Aureimonas sp. SA4125: one gene and its partner. The protein of the gene in region 2 interacts with the protein of the main gene of each other region in a pairwise test. Links are inferred from orthologs where the notes say so. Each region holds a gene or a part of one and is shown on either strand. Other genes may lie near its edges. The genes, in order: Sa4125_RS15770 and gltA.

Region 1 (3,120 bases), 920 kb from region 2 along the record:
CACGGTGAAGACCCAGATCTCGCGCGGATTGACCGAACCGAAAGGGTCCAGGGTGCGATCGGGAAGCAAGGGCAGGATGATGACCGACATCGTCAGAAGGAGGAGGGCCGAGCGCAGTTCCCGCCAAGTCAGCCGGGAAAGCAGCCCATGTAGTCGTTCCCGGCTGGCCAGGAGACCTGCCATGCCGACGCCGGCGGCGGCTGCGGCTGTGACGCTGCCTGTCACGCAGAGCGCGCCGAGACAGAAGACCGTCACCCCGGCCACGGCCCCTGTCACGCTGAACGTTCCCTCCTCGCGGGCCTCGGCGAAGCTGAAGCCGGCAAAAATGCCGGCGTAGACGACAAGTCCGGCTGCCAGTACCAGAGGGCTCGACAGCGACTGGCTCAATGCCGCCACGACAGCGCCGAGGAGGCTTGCGAGGGCATAGGTCCTGATGCCGGCGGTTCTCGAGCCCGCAGCGGCGTCCCTCTCGCGCCAGCCGCGCTCAATGCCGACGATCAGGCCGATGGCGGCGGCCGTCCCGAAACGAAGGATGAGTTCCTGATCCGGAATCACGGATTGTCCCCGGCAAGGCTCATGCCCCGGTGATCTCGGCGCGGCAGTCGGCGGAGACGCAGGCCGGGCCGTTCCCGATCGATGCGGACGAGCCGGCCTTGCCGCCTGTGGCTTTCCGCCCCATCATCGTCGCCGTCATCCGCCATCATCCCCGGGGTGAACACCGTCACGGCGGCGGCGGCGCGAGCGCGTCGTCGTTTGCCGCAGCGCGAATTGACGTGATCGCATCGCCGCGTGAACTGGCGGACCATCGCACTGTATCGGGATCCGGCGATTGATCGAGATCAAGTGTCCGGGCAGCCCATCGCGGTAGGGATAAGGGGCAGGCAGCGGGGAAATGCGGATGGATTATCGACGGCTTTTCCTGATCGGGCTCCTGTGCCTGATGGCGAACGAGGCCAGCGCCTCGGACGCCGCGCTGCTCGCCCGCGGACGGCACCTGGTGGAGGCCAATTGCGCGGCCTGCCATTCCATCGAGACGCAAGGCGCCAGTTCGCATCCCGAAGCCCCGCCATTCCGCAGCCTGTCGGATCGCTATCCCGTCTCCGACCTGCAGGAAGCCCTGGTGGAGGGGATCATGACGGGCCATCCGGACATGCCGCAGTTCATCGCGACATCCGAGCAGGCGTCGGCCATTATCGCCTATATCGAGAGCCTGGATCGTTGAGCCTAGAGATCTGACGGCAAGGCAACTGACCCGGCGGCCGCGTCGTCTCGATCAGGCTCGAGAGGCCTGCGATGGCGGCATGCTGGGTGACGCCGAGCGGTGATTTCCGGGGAAGAACGCCAGAGGTTAGGATCTGGCCGGCCCGGCCGGCTGGTCGTCGCGCCCGGCCGGCGGTGCGAAGACCTGAAGCGCTTCCTTGTGGATACGGAAATGCGCCGGGGTCACTGTCGACAGATCACCATCGGTGTTGACGTCGTGCTCTCGTCGGGTCGTCAGCGACAGGTTGGTGGACCTGAACGTGCGGACCTTCTTCCAACGACCCTGCGTGCCCTGTCGCAGAGCCGGGACAAGCGCCAGCAGTTCCCACCAGTGCTCGACCTCGAGGCTGTAGATGTCGAGCATGCCATCGTCGGGTTCGGCATCGGCCGAAACCGCCATGCCGCCGCCGTAGAAGCGACCGTTGCCGACGGCAATCTGAACCGTTCTCACACGCTCCACGATGCCGTCATGATCGATGTCGACCGAGAAGGGACGGCTCTGGCGCAGGAGGTTGAAAGCGGCAATGGCGTAGCCGAGCTTGCCCCAGCGCTTTTTTGCCTCCGAGGTCAGATGCTTGGCGAGCTTTGCCGAAAAGCCGATGCTGGCCACGTTGAAGAAGAGCCGGCCGTTCACGTCGCCGAGATCGAGGGTGCGCCGATGGCCGGCGATGATGATCTTCGCCCCCTCGTCCGCCACCGGTGGGATGCCGAGCGTCCGCGCGAGGTCGTTCGCCGTGCCGAGCGGCAGGATGCCGAGCGGCAGCTGCGCCTCCACCAGTGCCGAGGCGGCCGCATTCAACGTGCCGTCCCCGCCGCCCAGGATGACGAGGTCGACCGCCGCCGCATGCTCGGCGATGATCTCGGAAAAAGGCCGGTCGCCGGCATCCGGCTCGATGAGCTCGACGCCCCCCCGACGGAGGATGTCGAGCGTCGTCGAGATCGGCGATCCGCCGCTTCTGGCCTTGGTGTTGAGGAGCAGGAGCGCCCGTCTGGAGGTTTCCCGGCCGCGCTCGCTCATTCAGCCATCCTGTCCTGCCGCCACCGCTGCAGCGGCTCCCAAGGCGGAGGTATGCGCTGGAGCTGGAAACACAAGGCGCGGCGGCGCATCATTTCACAGCCGGCGAAGGACGCGCGCTTGTTTAACGCTTCGCTCTGGCCGGGATGTCTCAATGCGTGTCGTCGGCGGATTCTTCGGCAGGGCCTTCTTCGTCGGTCGCGTCGGGGTCGAGAAGGCGGGTGGCGCCCCAGCGGTCGAGCACCGCGTTGATGGCGTCAAGGACGAAGAAGCGGGCGGCGTCACGGCCATAGCCTTCCCCCAACAGGACGTCGTAATCGGTATGGACGTGCCGGATGTGGGCAACGGCCGCGAGCCACAGCGCCGTGCTCGGGGGGAGACTGCGCATGTGGCGCGCCCGCGCCGCCTCGCGGATCGCCTCCGCGTCGAGATAGGGCGCTCCGGGGATGGTCAGCGTCAGCGCGCGGGCAATCGCCTTCTGCCGATCGGTCGCCATTAAGCGTCTTCGCCTCCCGGAGAACCGCCGAAGAAGGGCCCGGCGGGCGGAATGTCGGCGGTCTCGAAGAACGGCTTGAGGTCGACGACGGCAGTGGCGTCGAGGACGTCGATGCCGTCGATGTCGATCCGGCCTTCCGCCGAATCGATCGCGAGGATGCGCACGAGGTGAAGTCCGATCGGGTTCGGCCGGACCGGCGAGCGCAGCGCAAAGGTCCCGCGTGGCTGGCTGGCATGGCGCGGCATCTGGAGTGCGAGGTCGCGGCGCGCCTGGCCGAGCCAGGTCAGGACATGCAGAAACTGGCCGGCGGCAAGCCCCGCGAGCGCTGGGCGGAAAGGCGCCGCGATGA
Region 2 (3,219 bases):
GTCTCGGCTGGAGCCATGGCGACGAGGAAATCATGTCGATCGGGAACATGATCGCCTGGTTCGACATCACGGACGTCAACAAGGGCGCCGCGCGCTTCGACTTCGCCAAGCTGAACGCGCTGAACGGGCACTATCTCCGCGCCGCGCCCGACGCCGATCTCGTCGACCTCCTGATGACCGAGCGCGACCATCTGCCGAATGGCGATATCCTGAAGCAGAAGCCCGACGCAGAGACAATTGCTCTCCTGTCGGCCGCCATGGCGGGATTGAAGGAGCGCGCGAAAACCCTCGTCGAACTGACTGATTCGACATCCTATCTCTTCGCCGCGCGCCCGCTGGCGATGGAGGACAAGGCCGAGGCGATCCTCGCCGAAGGCGGCCGCGCCATCGTCAGGGATCTCGCGCCGATGCTTGCGGCGGTCAGCGACTGGAGCGCGATTCCGCTCGAGGACGCCGTACGCGCCTATGCCGAGGAGAAAGGCCTGAAGCTCGGCAAGGCCGCGCAGCCGCTGCGTGCCGCGCTGACAGGGCGCACCACGTCACCGGGCGTCTTCGACGTGCTCGCCGTGCTCGGCCGCGACGAAGCGCTGGCGCGGCTGAAGGATCAATCGATCTGACTGGCAATTCAGCAGATTGGATCGCAGTGCGGCGCAATATGTTCACCTGCTACGCAACTTGTCCCCTTTCCGGGATTGGAGTAGGCAGGTTCCATCGAGGTGTGCGCTGCGAAAGCCTCGGCGCTCGCGTCTTTCAAGGAAGGGGATACGCATGACGGACCACTCGGCGACGATCGCACTGGGAGACAAGACGGCAACCTGCGAAATCCGAAGCGGCACGATGGGCCCGGATGTCGTCGACATTGCGACCCTCTACAAACAGACCGGCACTTTCACCTACGACCCCGGTTTCTCCTCGACCGCGTCCTGCGAGTCGAAGATCACCTATATCGACGGTGACGAAGGCGTTCTGCTGCACCGCGGTTATCCCATCGATCAGCTGGCCGAGAGGGGCGATTTCCTCGAGACCTGCTATCTCCTGCTCTACGGCGAATTGCCGACCGAGCGCGAGATGTCCGACTTCGTCTACCGCGTCACACGGCACACCATGGTGCACGAGCAGATGTCGCGCTTCTACTCCGGCTTCCGCCGCGACGCCCATCCGATGGCCGTCATGGTCGGCTCGGTCGGCGCGCTCTCGGCCTTCTACCACGACTCGACCGACATCGCCGATCCGCACCAGCGCATGGTCGCCTCGATCCGCATGGTCGCGAAAACCCCGACGCTCGCGGCCATGGCCTACAAGTACCATATCGGCCAGCCCTTCGTTTACCCGCGCAACGACCTGTCCTACGCCGAGAACTTCCTGCACATGTGCTTCGCGGTCCCCTGCGAGCCCTACAAAATCAATCCCGTCCTCGCCCGCGCCATGGACCGGATCTTCATCCTCCACGCCGACCACGAGCAGAACGCGTCGACCTCGACGGTGCGCCTTGCCGGTTCGTCCGGCGCCAACCCGTTTGCCTGCGTCGCCGCCGGCATCGCCTGTCTCTGGGGACCGGCGCATGGGGGCGCCAACGAGGCGGCGCTGAACATGCTGATGGAAATCGGCACGGTCGACCGCATCCCCGAATACATCGCCCGCGCCAAGGACAAGAACGACCCCTTCCGCCTGATGGGTTTCGGCCATCGCGTCTACAAGAACTACGACCCGCGCGCCACGATCATGCAGAAGACCTGCCACGAGGTGCTGGACGAGCTCGGCATCAAGGATGATCCGACGCTGGAAGTGGCGATGGAGCTGGAGCGCATCGCGCTGACCGACCCCTACTTCATCGAAAAGAAGCTCTACCCGAACGTCGACTTCTATTCCGGCATCACGCTGAAGGCGCTGGGATTCCCGACGACGATGTTCACCGTCCTGTTCGCCGTCGCCCGCACCGTCGGCTGGATCGCGCAGTGGAAGGAAATGATCGAGGACCCGCACCAGCGCATCGGCCGCCCCCGCCAGCTCTATACCGGCGCGGCGCTTCGCGACTACGTGGCCGTCGGCGACCGCGCCTAGGCCTGCCGCGCACGTTTCTGCCAGACGGGCGCTTCGGCGCCCGTCTTCGTTTGAATGACAAGGGCGCTTCGGTGCCGCTACCGCCTATGAAAATGCCGGAGCGACCAGTTGGCCGCCCCGGCAGGACTGAACGTCGCCATGCAGGCGTGATGTCAATTTAGAACGGAATCTCGTCATCGAGGTCGCGGGACGATCCGCCACCGCCACCGCCACGGTCGTAACCACCCCCGCCGCCGCCACGATCGTCGCTCGGGCCGCGATCATAGCCGCCGCCACCGCCCCGACTGCTGGAGCCACCGCGCTCGTTGTCGCCGCCGCCGGAGCTGTCGCCACGTCCGCCGAGCATCTGCAATTCGCCGCGAAAACGCTGCAGCACGACCTCGGTCGCGTATTTCTTCTGGCCCGACTGGTCTTCCCAGGAGCGCGTCTGGAGCTGGCCCTCGATGTAGACGGTCGAGCCCTTTTTCAGATACTGCTCCGCGACCTTCACGAGGTTCTCGTTGAAGATCACGACGTTGTGCCACTCGGTCTTCTCCTTGCGCTCGCCCGAGGACTTGTCGCGCCAGGATTCCGACGTCGCGATGCGCATGTTGACGACGGCATCGCCCGAGTTGAGGCGCCGCACTTCCGGGTCGGCGCCGAGATTGCCGACGAGGATCACCTTGTTGACGCTGCCTGCCATGTCGTTTGTTCCTTCCATTGCTCGCCGCATCGCCGGCATTCCGGGCGCACCTTAAAGCACCCGTTGCCGTCCCGCCTGCCTGACGGCGCTGTTTCCACAGGCGCAGCCATGACCCGGTTTCCACAGGCGACGTCGCGGCGAGGCTTTCCCTTGCGCAATGTTCGTATTATGTTCCGGATTAGTCAACGGGGCGTGTGTCCGCCGAATGATTCCCACGGGTGCGCATCTCGACATCCCCGCGCGAATTTTTATCTAACGCTGGGCGTTCCGCAATTTCGCCGGATCGCACCCTCCTCAAAATCAAGCGACAGTCGATGCCCGAACTGAAGACGATCTCCATTCGCGGCGCGCGCGAGCATAATCTCAAGAATGTCGACATCGACATTCCCCGCGACAAGCTCATCGTGATGACGGGGCTGTCCGGCTCCGGCAAGTCGTCGCTGGCCTTCGACACGATCTATGCCGAGGGGCAGAGG

What was found.
Region 1: the proteins of gltA (region 2) and Sa4125_RS15770 interact in binary tests that used the Escherichia coli proteins (3 or more experiments, as listed by UniProt). The link is inferred for Aureimonas sp. SA4125 from one-to-one orthologs.

Annotation. Positions count from the first base shown.
Region 1 is NZ_AP025032.1:3,329,584-3,332,703, reverse strand. What follows is about bases 314-3,113. They hold Sa4125_RS15770 (lipid kinase), read right to left. Parts: upstream 2,279-3,113; coding sequence 1,349-2,278; downstream 314-1,348. Other genes in these bases: Sa4125_RS15760 (SAM-dependent methyltransferase), read right to left, coding at 2,771-3,113; Sa4125_RS15765 (DUF2293 domain-containing protein), read right to left, coding at 2,427-2,771; Sa4125_RS15775 (cytochrome c), read left to right, coding at 899-1,222; Sa4125_RS15780 (hypothetical protein), read left to right, coding at 585-833; Sa4125_RS15785 (DUF4010 domain-containing protein), read right to left, coding at 314-555. In the rest of the region: more of Sa4125_RS15785, read right to left, coding at 1-313; more of Sa4125_RS15760, read right to left, coding at 3,114-3,120. UniProt on the Escherichia coli protein: In vitro phosphorylates phosphatidylglycerol but not diacylglycerol; the in vivo substrate is unknown.
Region 2 is NZ_AP025032.1:2,409,329-2,412,547, forward strand. What follows is about bases 16-2,914. They hold gltA (citrate synthase), read left to right. Parts: upstream 16-768; coding sequence 769-2,061; downstream 2,062-2,914. Other genes in these bases: gltX (glutamate--tRNA ligase), read left to right, coding at 16-617; ssb (single-stranded DNA-binding protein), read right to left, coding at 2,219-2,743. In the rest of the region: more of gltX, read left to right, coding at 1-15; excinuclease ABC subunit UvrA, read left to right, coding at 3,058-3,219.